3 regions of the Nesterenkonia halobia genome follow, and region 1 is predicted to be linked to each of the others. Evidence: riboswitches for the same ligand, from Rfam matches in the RefSeq annotation. Region 1 holds a riboswitch; each other region holds the start of a gene.

What was found. A riboswitch is a leader RNA that binds a small molecule or an ion and turns the genes downstream of it on or off. The one in region 1 is predicted to bind S-adenosylmethionine.
Region 2: it holds a riboswitch for S-adenosylmethionine, as region 1 does, so the genes downstream of both, ABD652_RS12380 (flavin reductase family protein) here and ABD652_RS00885 (O-acetylhomoserine aminocarboxypropyltransferase/cysteine synthase family protein) in region 1, are expected to answer to the same signal.
Region 3: it holds a riboswitch for S-adenosylmethionine, as region 1 does, so the genes downstream of both, ABD652_RS12325 (methionine ABC transporter ATP-binding protein) here and ABD652_RS00885 (O-acetylhomoserine aminocarboxypropyltransferase/cysteine synthase family protein) in region 1, are expected to answer to the same signal.

What each region holds. Positions count from the first base shown of each region.
Region 1 is NZ_BAAAYG010000002.1:16,613-20,415, forward strand. It holds gene ABD652_RS00875 (phenylacetate--CoA ligase family protein) at 1-1,252, opposite strand, end outside; gene ABD652_RS00880 (hotdog fold thioesterase) at 1,258-1,860, opposite strand; SAM riboswitch class IV at 2,099-2,215, shown strand; gene ABD652_RS00885 (O-acetylhomoserine aminocarboxypropyltransferase/cysteine synthase family protein) at 2,345-3,724, shown strand.
Region 2 is NZ_BAAAYG010000012.1:35,894-39,696, reverse strand. It holds gene acs (acetate--CoA ligase) at 1-1,676, opposite strand, end outside; gene ABD652_RS12380 (flavin reductase family protein) at 1,673-2,257, opposite strand; SAM riboswitch class I at 2,268-2,354, opposite strand; SAM riboswitch class I at 2,519-2,605, shown strand; gene ABD652_RS12375 (LLM class flavin-dependent oxidoreductase) at 2,699-3,803, shown strand, end outside.
Region 3 is NZ_BAAAYG010000012.1:23,146-26,948, reverse strand. It holds gene ABD652_RS12335 (aliphatic sulfonate ABC transporter substrate-binding protein) at 1-589, opposite strand, end outside; gene ABD652_RS12330 (ABC transporter ATP-binding protein) at 708-1,595, opposite strand; SAM riboswitch class I at 1,608-1,703, opposite strand; SAM riboswitch class I at 1,898-1,994, shown strand; gene ABD652_RS12325 (methionine ABC transporter ATP-binding protein) at 2,001-2,876, shown strand; gene ABD652_RS12320 (methionine ABC transporter permease) at 2,876-3,538, shown strand; gene ABD652_RS12315 (MetQ/NlpA family ABC transporter substrate-binding protein) at 3,652-3,803, shown strand, end outside.

The DNA of each region.
Region 1 (3,803 bases):
CCGCGGCCGCCTCGGCGGCGGTCTCGGGGCGTCGTTCGATGCGCACCGTCATCCGGTCCATCGTCTCCGGCCGGCTGAGCCGCAGCTGGAAGTGCGGGGAGAGCGCCTCGAGCTCCAGGGCGATCTCCTCGATCTGCGAGGGGAAGAGGTTCACGCCGCGCAGGATGATCATGTCGTCGGAGCGGCCGGTGATGCGCCCCATGCGCCGGTGGCCGGGCCGGTCCGTGCCGGGCTGCAAGCGGGTCAGGTCGTGGGTGCGGTAGCGGATGATCGGCAGCGCCTGCTTGGTCAGCGTGGTGAAGACGAGCTCGCCGTCCTCGCCGGTGGACAGCGGGTGCTCGTCGAGCGGGTCGATGATCTCCGGCAGGAAGTGGTCCTCCCAGATCGTCGAGCCGTCCTGCCGGGCGGCCGACTCGCCGGCGACGCCGGGCCCCATCACTTCGGAGAGTCCGTAGATGTCGCAGGCGCGCAGCGCGAAGGTCCGCTCGATCTCCTCTCGCATCTGCTCTGTCCACGGCTCGGCGCCGAGCACGGCGACCTCCAAGGAGGTCTCGGCCGGATCGATGCCGGCGTCGCGGAAGGCGTCGGCCAGGGTGAGCAGGTAGGTCGGCGTGCAGAGGATGACCCGCGGGCGGAAGTCGCGGATGAGCTGGACCTGCTTCTCGGACTGGCCGCCGGACATCGGCACCACGGTGGTCTGCAGCTTCTCGGCGCCGTAGTGGGCGCCGAGGCCGCCGGTGAACAGCCCGTAGCCGTAGGCGTTGTGCACCAGGTCGCCGGGGCGGACGCCGGAGTGCCGCAGGCAGCGGGCGAGCAGCGTGGCCCAGGTGTCGAGGTCCTCGTCGGTATAGCCGACGACGGTCGGCAGGCCGGTGGTGCCGGAGGAGGCGTGGAGGCGGCGGATCTGCTCCCGCGGGACGGCGAAGGCCTCGAACGGGTAGGCCGCGCGCAGGAACTCCTTGTCGGTGAAGGGGAACTTCGCCAGATCCTCCAGCGACTGCAGGTCGTCCGGGCCGACGCCGTGGGCGTCGTAGAGCGCGCGGTAGGCGGGGACGTTCTCGTAGGCGTGCCGGACGGTCTGCTGCAGCCGGGTCAGCTGCAGCTCCTCGATCTCGGCGCGGCTGTACAGCTCCTCCGGGTCGGGGGAGGCCGGGTCGCGGCGCGTCGACTCGGGGTCGACCTCCGCCGGGCGGGAGGGGGTCTCGGGGGCGGTCGCGGGGGAGGAGTCGGCGGCACGGGAGGGGGAGGCCATGGGGATCACTTCTCTCCGGGGGTCTGGGCGGTGCGGTCGGCGCCGGCAGGGCCGGCAGGGCCGGCAGGGTCGGCAGGGTCGGCGGGTGCGGCGGAGGGCGCCGGCACAGTGCGCGAGCGGCCGCGGAAGACGGCGACGGGCTCGTCGTCGCAGGTGACCGTCACGTCGAAGACGCCGCTGCGTCCGGTGCGTGCGACCTCCACGGCCTCGGCGACCAGCTCGTCGCCGGGGCGCGTCGCACGCAGGAAGGTGATGTCGGCGCCGGAGGCGACGGTGACGGTGCCGTCGTCCTGATCCGGGTGGTTGCATGCCATCGCGAAGCATGTGTCGGCCAGGGCGAAGATCATCCCGCCGTGGGCGATCGCGAAGCCGTTGGTCATCTCCGGCCGCAGCGTCATGGCCAGGCGGGCGCGGCCGGGCTCGGCGAGGAGCACCTCGGCGCCCAGCCATCCCGCGCATCGATCCGTCTCCAGCATGCGGTGGCGCGGCCCGTCGTCGGGCATCGGCACGCCTCGCGGGGAGGCGCTCGGCGCGGAGGGTCCTGCGGCGTCCGGCGGCTCGACCGTGGCCGTCGGCGACGGCCGCTCGGGGTGGGCGGGCTCGGGCATCACAGGCTCCTCACGATTTATAGACCGATTGGTCGGTAAATAAACTCAAGCACTGGAGGGTGTGTGATGTCAAGCACATCCGTGGAGGCGGGCGGGGCGGGTCGTCGGGCGCCGGGGGCGGAGATCACCGGCGTCGAGTGCACGGCCCGCCGGCGGGAGGGTCCACATCCTGAGATTCTGCGCCGGTCTCCCGGCGGGGACTTGCCCTTTCGGCCTCGCGCGGGCAGACTGATGACCAGGTCAAGAGTGCCAGCGTGAAACCCCGGTTTGCTGGCCGGCAACCCTCCAGTTCGCGGTGGGGTGCCCCGGGTGACGACCAGGCTTCGTCGGGATTCCGGCGGGGCAAGCGCGGGCCATCACACGACACAGTGCGGCCCACCTCATGTCCTTCGACAGGGCCGCATGGCAGGTTCTCTCGCCCGCAGCGCGGGCGGCGCCTCCGTTCCGGTCCCTGTCGCCACGACCGCATTGAACGGAGAGCTCGATGAGCAGCACTGAGAACACCGCTCCCACCTGGAGCTTCGAGACCCAGCAGATCCACTCCGGCGTCGAGCCGGACCCCGTCACCGGCGCGCGGGCGCTGCCGATCCAGCAGACCACCTCCTTCGTCTTCCCGAGCGCCGAGACCGCCGGGAAGCGCTTCGGCCTGGAGGAGCTCGGCCCGATCTACTCCCGGCTGACCAACCCCACCGTCGAGGCGGTGGAGAACAAGATCGCCGCGCTCGAGGGCGGCGTCGGCGCGCTCGCGGTCGGCTCCGGCCAGGCCGCGGCGTCGATCGCGCTGCTGAACGTCGTCGAGACCGGCGGCCACGTCGTCGCCTCGCCGTCGCTGTACGGCGGGACGCAGAACCTCTTCAAGCACACCCTGCCCAAGTTCGGCATCGAGGTCACCTTCGTCGAGGACCCCGACGACGTCGAGTCCTGGCGGGCGGCCACGCGGGAGAACACCGGCGCCTTCTTCGGCGAGGTCGTCGCGAACCCGCGCGGCGACGTGCTCGACCTGGAGGCCGTCGCGGCGATCGCCCACGAGCACGGGGCCCCGCTGATCGTGGACAACACGCTGACCAGCCCGTACCTGATCCGGCCGATCGAGCACGGCGCCGACGTCGTCGTCCACTCGGCGACCAAGTTCCTGGGCGGCCACGGCACGGCGATCGCCGGCGTGATCATCGACTCCGGGAACTTCGACTACACGAAGAACCCGCAGCGCTTCCCGGGCTTCAACGAGCCGGACGAGAGCTACCACGGCATCGTCTTCGGCCGGGACCTGGGCGTCGACGGGATCTTCGGGGTCAACCTGTCCTACATCCTCAAGGCGCGCGTGCAGCTGCTGCGCGACCTGGGCCCGTCGCTCTCGCCGCACAACGCCTTCGAGATCAACCTCGGTCTGGAGACGCTGAGCCTGCGCATCGAGCGCCACGTCTCCAACGCCGAGGCGGTGGCGGAGTACCTGGAGAACCATCCGGCGGTGACGCGCGTGAGCTACCCGGGCCTGGAGTCCAGCCCCTGGCACGAGCGGGCGCGGAAGTACCTGCCCAAGGGCGTCGGCTCGGTGCTGGCCTTCGAGGTCGAGGGCGGCGCGGAGGTCGGTCAGGCGGTCGTCGACGGACTGCAGCTGCACTCGCTGGTCGCCAACGTCGGCGACGTCCGTTCGCTGGCGATCCACCCGGGCTCGACCACGCACCGTCAGCTGACCGAGGAGGAGCAGGCCGCCGCCGGAGTCGTCCCCGGCCTGGTGCGCCTCTCGGTGGGCCTCGAGCACATCGACGACATCCTCGCCGACCTCGACCAGGCCCTCGCCGCGGCCGCCTCCGGCGGCGCCGAGGCCCCGGCCGAGTCGACGGAGCCGACCCCGGTCGGCTGACCCCGGCGCGGCGCGTCGACGACGACGGCCCGGTCCGCCGGCACCCTCACGGTGCCGCGGGCCGGGCCCTCGGCGTCGA
Region 2 (3,803 bases), on a different contig from region 1:
GACTCGATCTCGATGGTCGAGAGCCGGTGGCCGGAGATGTTGATGACCTCGTCGATGCGGCCGAGGATCCACAGGTCGCCGTCGGCGTCCTGCTTGGCGCCGTCGCCGGCGAGGAACCAGCCCTGCTCGGCGTACTGCGCCCAGTAGGAGGTGTAGTACCGCTCCGGATCGCCCCAGACGGTGCGCGCCATCGACGGGCCGGTGCGGGTGAGCACGATGTTCCCCTGGGTCTCGGCGTCCACCGGCGCGCCGGCGTCGTCGACGACGGCGGCCTCCCAGCCGGGCATCGCCCGGCTCGCGCTGCCGGGCTTCAGCGTGCGGGTCGCCGCGTCCTCCGGGCGCGGGGAGAGCACTGTGGAGCCGGACTCGGACTGCCACCAGGTGTCGACCAGGGGGAGCGCGGGCCGTCCGGCGTCGTCGACGGTGTCCCGGCCGATCTCCCGCCGGATCCACCGCCAGGCCTCGGGGTTGACCGCCTCGCCGACGGTGCCGGCCAGCCGGATGCTGGAGAGGTCGTATTCGGCCGGGACGCCGTCGGGGAAGGCGCCCATCAGCGAGCGCACCAGCGTCGGGGCGGTGTAGTAGCTGGTCACTCCGAGGCGCTGGATGATCTCGAAGTGCCGGCCCGGATGCGGGGTGGTCGGCGTGCCCTCGTAGATCACCTGGGTCGCCCCGGCGGCCAGCGGCCCGTAGATCTCATAGGTGTGGGCGGTGACCCAGGCCAGATCCGCCGTGCACCAGTGGACGTCCTCGCCCCGCCGCGCGGGATCCGGGTGGGCGAAGAGCCGCAGATGGGTGAACAGCGCCCCGGTCAGATAGCCGCCGGTGGTGTGCACCAGGCCCTTGGGCTTCCCGGTGGTGCCGGAGGTGTACATGATGAACAGCTCGTGCTCGGCGTCGAAGAACTCCGGCTCGTGCACCGGCGAGGCGGCGTCGACAACGTCGCCCCAGGCCACGTCGCGGCCGGCGGTCCAGGCCACCTCCGAGCCGGTGCGCTCGACGACCAGCACGTGCTCGATCGCGTTCTCCCCGGCGACGGCGGCGTCGGCGTTCTCCTTCACCGGCACCGCCTGTCCGCGGCGGAACTGCCCGTCGGTGGTGACCAGCAGCTTCGCGGCGGTGTCCTCGACGCGGAAGCGCAGCGCCTCGGCGGAGAAGCCGCCGAAGACCAGCGAGTGCACCGCCCCGATCCGCGCGCAGGCCAGGGTGATGACCACGGTCTCGACCAGCACCGGCAGGTAGATCACCACCCGGTCGCCGGCGCCGACGCCCAGGGCGGTCAGCGCGTTCGCCGCGCGGTTCACCTGGTCCTGCAGCTCCGCGTAGGTGACGTCGCGCCGGTCGCCGGGCTCGCCCTCGAAGTGCAGGGCGACGACGTCGCCGCGGCCGGCGGCCACATGGCGGTCGACGCAGTTCACCGCGGCGTTGAGCGTGCCGCCGGAGTACCAGCGGATGTCCGGGCCGCGCTGCGCCTGCGGGTCCGGCGGGGTCCACGAGTGGGTGGTCTCCCAGGGCGTCTGCCAGTCCAGCAGGGCGGCCGCCGTCGCCCAGAACTCCAGGCGCTCGTCCTCGGTCTGCGGGTCGGCCCAGGCGTGGACGTCGGCGGCCAGCGGCTCGGCGGGCGCGACGGCGGTCTCGGCGAACGTCTCGGCGAACGTCTCGGCGGCCCGGGTCACCGGTCACCGTCCGGCACCGGCTCCGGGGCGTGCACCTGGGCGAACTCGCTGCGGTGGAAGACCAGCGGCCGGACCGCCTCCTGCTCGTCCACCGAGACGTCGAGGACCTCCAGGACGACGATGTCGTGGTCGCCGGCGGTGACCTGGTCGTGGATGCGGGTGGTCAGCGTCAGCGGCGAGCCGTCCAGGGTGATCGCGCCGTCGTCGCCGGTGCTTCGGGCGACGCCGTCGAAGCGGGAGGCGCGGTCCTTCGAGGCGATCTGCCGGCACAGCCCGTGCTGGCCGCGGCCGAGCACCGAGATGCCCAGCCGGCCGGCGCCGTCGCGCAGCCGCGGCCACGTCGAGGAGGTGTGCTGCACGGCGAAGGTGACCAGCGGCGGATCCAGCGAGACTCCGACGGTGAAGGTGGAGGCGATCAGCGCCTCCGGGGTCCCGTCGACCTCGGCGGCGACGGTGACCACGCCCTGCGGGAACTCGGCGAAGGCGCGGCGCAGCCGCAGCGGATCCAGAGGCGTCGGCGTCCCGACGTCGACGGACGTGGCGGGGGCCTCGGCGGCGAGGGCGGGTGCGGATGCTGGCATCGGCGATTCACTCCCATCGGTCCTGGCGGTAGCACCCGACTCAAACGGGTTGCTGCGGCGTCGACGAGCCAGATCTCTCAGCCGCTCGGGATGGATACACGGTTCACGGTACGGGGTGCCGATGCCCGGGTCCAACGTGGGGCTCATCATGTGAGACGTGATGTCATCCGGCGTCATGCGCCCCGGCGGGCGTCGCCGAAGGTGTCCGGAATGTGGACCGCGACTCCGAGGAACGTCGGAAGGACGTGTACAGTGCGGTCCGTACCATCCAGAGCGGCCGAGAGACCTGGCTCGTCGACGCCGCAGCAACCCGGATCCGCCGGGTGCTAAAGCCAGGACCGATGGAGGTCTCCTCCCTCGCGCACCCCCGATCGGCGGCTCGCTCCGCCGGTTCGCCGCGCGAGGGGCGCCTGCATCGGCGAGCCACACGAGGAGCACCGCATGACGCATACCCCGTCCCAGCCGCCGACCACCCCCGCCGGACAGCGCGAGATCCTGTTCAACGCCTTCGACATGAACTGCGTGGTCCACCAGTCCCCGGGACTGTGGCGCCACCCGGAGGACCGGGCCCGGGAGTACAATACGCTGAAGTACTGGACCGACGTTGCGAAGACCCTGGAGAAGGGGCTGTTCGACGGCCTGTTCATCGCCGACGTCCTCGGCCCCTACGACGTCTACGCCTCGAACCCCGACGCCGCGCTGTCCTCCGGCGCGCAGGTGCCGGTCAACGACCCGTTCCTGCTGGTCTCGGCGATGGCCGCGGTGACCGAGCACCTCGGCTTCGGGCTGACCGCCGGCACCGCCTACGAGCACCCGTACCCCTTCGCCCGCCGTCTGGGCAGCCTGGACCACCTCACCGGCGGCCGCGTGGGCTGGAACGTCGTCACCGGCTACCTTCCCTCGGCCGCGCAGAACATGGGCCAGGAGGACCAGCTGGAGCACGACGCCCGCTACGACCACGCCGACGAGTACATGGACGTGGTCTACAAGCTGCTCGAAGGCTCCTGGGAGGACGACGCCGTCGTCGCCGACAAGGCCTCCGGCGTCTTCACCGACACCTCCAAGGTCCACCGCATCGAGCACCAGGGCGAGCACTTCAAGACCCCGGGCATCTCGGTGGTCGAGCCGTCGCCGCAGCGCACGCCGGTGATCTACCAGGCCGGCGCCTCCACCCGCGGGCGGGCCTTCGCCGGCAAGCACGCCGAGGCGGTGTTCATCAATCCGCCGACGAAGGAGCTGGCCAAGCAGTCGGTGCAGCGGATCCGCCAGGCCGCCGTCGACGCCGGCCGCGACCCCTACTCGGTGCGCATCTTCGCCATGCAGACGGTGGTCACCGGCGCCGACGACGCCGCCGCACAGGCGAAGTACGACGACCTGGTCCAGTACATCGACCCGATCGGCGGGCTGGTGCTGATGTCGGGCTGGATGGGGCTGGACCTCAGCCAGTTCGACCTCGACCAGCCGATCGGCGACGTCGAGTCCAACGCCATCCAGTCCACCGTCGAGACCTTCCAGAAGGCCTCCGGCCGCGAGGGCGAGCCGTGGA
Region 3 (3,803 bases), on a different contig from region 1:
CGTCGCCGTTGGACAGCGCGGTGGCGCCGTCGGCGTGCTGGAGGTTCTGGACCTCGACGTCGTCGACGCTCATCCCGGCCTGCTGCAGCGCCTGGACCAGGAAGAAGTACGGGTCGGTGCCCAGCGTGGCGGCCACGCTGGCGCCCTCGAGGTCCTCCATCGACTCGATGTCCGAGTCCGGACCGGCGACCAGCGCCGACCACTCAGGCTGGTTCTCGATGAGGATCGTCTTCTGCGCGGCGCCGTTGGCGCGGGCGAGCAGCGCCGCCGAACCGGCGGTGGAGCCGACCTGGATCGCCTCGGCGCGCAGCTTCTCGTTGGCGTCGTTGGAGCCGTGGGACTGGACCCACTCGACCTCGGTGCCGGCGTCGGAGAGCTCCTCCTCCAGCCAGCCGTGCTCCTTGATGACCAGACTCAGCGGGTTGTAGGTCGCGAAGTCGAGGGTGAGCGTGCCCAGCTCGCCGTCCTCGGAGTCGGACGGCCCCTCGCCCTGCACGCAGCCGGCGGCCAGGACGGTCACCGCCGCGCCGGCGGCGACGACACGGGCGAGCCGGGTGGTGCGGAGGGCGGCGTGGTGCGAACGATTCATCGTGGGGAACGGCCTTTCGTGCAGTCGTGTCATCAAGGGGCAGGCGGTGCCGCGCGGGGGAGGGGGAGCGTCAGTGCTCGTGGCTGTCCACGACGTGGCCCGCGACGAGCTTCGCTCGTCACGGGTCCCTGACGTCGTGGGTCCAGACGCCGAGGCCGGCGAGCAGCTCGCCGCGCAGCGTGGCCAGCTCGGCCGAGGCGCGGTCGCGCGGGCGCTCGCCCGGGACCTCGAGCAGCCGGGAGACTGTCGCGCCCTCGGGGGCGCCGTCGGAGTCCTCGGCCGGGTCGGCGCCGAGCAGCAGGATCCGGTCGGCCAGCTGCAGGGCCTCGTCGACGTCGTGGGTCACCAGCAGCACGGTGGTGCCGGTCTGCGCGTGGACGTCGAGCAGCAGGTCCTGCATCTTCAGCCGGGTCAGCGCGTCGAGCGCGCCGAAGGGCTCGTCGAGCAGCAGCACCCCGGGCCGACGCGCCAGCGCCCGGGCCAGCGAGGCGCGCTGGGCCATGCCGCCGGAGATCTCGCGCGGACGCAGCTCCGCCCGCTCGGCCAGCCCGACCAGCCGCAGCAGCTCGTCGACGCGCTCGCGGCCCTCGGCCCGGGACACGCCGCGCGGCAGTCCCAGGGCGACGTTGCGGCGGATCGAGCGCCAGGGCAGCAGCCGCGGCTCCTGGAACCCGACGGCGGTGCGCTCGTCGAAGGGCTTCACCGGGTCGCCGTCGATCAGCACCTGGCCGTCGTGGCCGGCGTCGAGACCGCCGACGGCGCGCAGCAGCGTGGACTTGCCGCAGCCGGAGGCGCCGAGGACCGCGACGACCTCGCCGGGACGCAGGGCGACGTCCACGTCGCGCAGCACAGTGCGCTCGCCGAAGCGCCGGCCGACGGCCTGCAGATCCACCGGCAGCGAGCGGCGGGCGGACTCGGCCGTCGTGCCCGGACGGGCGGCGGGCGACTCGGCCTCGGCGGGACGCTCGGCGCGGGGCGTCGCGAGGGCAGGTGCGGACGTCGTCATGGAGGATTCACGCTCCCATCGGTCCTGGCGGTAGCACCCGGCGTGACAGAAGCACCCGGGTTGCTGCGGCGTCGTCGAGCCAGATCTCTCGGCCGCTCGGGATGGATACGCGATTCACCGTACGAGGCCCGACGCGCCGGGACCAAAGCGCGCCCACGATGTGAGACATCCGGCGACATCTTCTGCCGCCGCAGACGCTCCCGGTCGCCCCCGCCGGGGGAGGCTCATCTGACGAACTGTGACATGAACACTCTGCACAGATTTGACGAGTGTTCATCACCGGCCCGTACAGTTGAGCCCAGCCACCATCCAGAGCGACTGAGAGATCTGGCTCGACGACGTCGCAGCAACCCGGGAAGGCCACGCCGCGCCGGGTGCTACCGCCAGGACCGATGGAGAATGCCCATGATTTCACTGCGCCATGTGTCCACGACCTTCCCCGCCGCACGGGGTGAGGATCCGATCCGCGCCGTCGACGCCGTCAGCCTGGAGATCCCGCAGGGGAGCATCCAAGGCATCATCGGCTTCTCCGGCGCGGGGAAGTCGACGCTGCTGCGGAACATCAACCTGCTCGAGCGCCCCACCGCCGGCGCGGTGCACGTCGCCGGCACGGAGCTCACCGCCCTCGACGGCGAAGCGCTGCGCCGTGCGCGCCACCACATCGGGATGATCTTCCAGGGCTTCAACCTGGTGAACAATCTGACTGTCGCGCAGAACGTGGAGCTGTCGCTGAAGTTCGCCGAAGTCTCCGAGAAGGCCGAGCGCCGCCGGCGCGTGGCCGAGGCGCTGGCCATCGTCGACCTCGCCGACCGTGCTGAGACCTACCCGGCCCAGCTCTCCGGCGGACAGAAGCAGCGCGTGGCGATCGCCCGGGCGCTGGCCACGCGGCCGCAGGTGCTGCTCTGCGACGAGCCGACCTCGGCCCTGGACCCGGCGACGACGGCGACGGTGCTGCAGTACCTCGCCGACGTGAACCGGGACCTGGGGATCACCGTGGTCATCGTGACCCACGAGATGGAGGTCATCAAGGCCCTGGCCGATCATGTGGCCGTCATGGAGGACGGCCGCGTCGTCGAGCGGTTCCCGGCCGCCGAGCTGGACCGTGAGGACTTCGCCCCGCGCACCGCCATCGGCGAGTATCTCGCCGGCGGCGGCATCCGCGTCGACCGCGGCGGGCGCGCGGCGGCCGACGTCGCCGCGCCGGAGCAGACGGATCGCGCGGAGCAGACGGAACAGGCCGCCGCGCACGACTCGCACCAGCTGTCGGAGGTGGTCGGCTGATGCAGCGCATCCTCGAACTGCAGCCCGAGCTGGTCCAGGCCCTGCTGGAGACCTTCGTGATGATCGGGGTCGCCATCCCGCTGGCGGTGCTGCTCGGCACGCCGCTGGGCGTGTGGCTATTCGTCCACGCCCCGGGCGGGATCGCGCCGTCGCCGCGCAGCCATGCCGTGGTCAGCGGGCTGGTCAACGCCGTGCGCTCCTTCCCGTTCCTGATCCTGCTCATCGCGATCATCCCGTTCACCCGGCTGATCGTCGGCACCACGGTCGGCACCGCCGCGGCCATCGTGCCGCTGACGGTCAACGCGATCCCGTACTTCGCCCGGCTGGTCGAGCAGAACATCAGTCAGCTCGGCACCGGCGCCGTGGAGGCCTCCCGGGCGATGGGGGCGACGCGCCGGCAGATCATCCGCAACGTGCTGCTGGTCGACGCCCGGCCCGGCCTCATCGGCTCGATCACCATCACCACGGTCAGCTTCATCTCCTACTCGGCGATGGTCGGGCTGGTCGGCGGCGGCGGGATCGGCGACTTCGCCATCCGCTACGGCTACTACCGGTATGAGACCGCAGTGATGCTGGTGGCCATCGTGCTGATGCTCGCCCTGGTCAGCCTCGTCCAATGGGGCGGCGGCCGACTCTCCCGGCTGGCCGACAAGCGGGTCTGACCGCTCGGCTCCCCGCCCGCCGGAGCCCGCCTCCGGCCCCCTCCCTCCGCCGTCCGGCGTGATCGGCCCGACGCGTCGACGGCTCACCGCACCTCTGACACGAAAGCATCCCCATGTCTCACCTGCTGAACCTCTCCGGCCCCTCGTTCGGCGGCCCCTCCCGCCGCGGCGTGCTCGTCGGCAGCCTCGGCGCCGCCGGCGCGCTGGCCCTGACCTCCTGCGGCCTGGCCGACGCCGTCGGCGGCGGGAGCGGCGACGACACGAC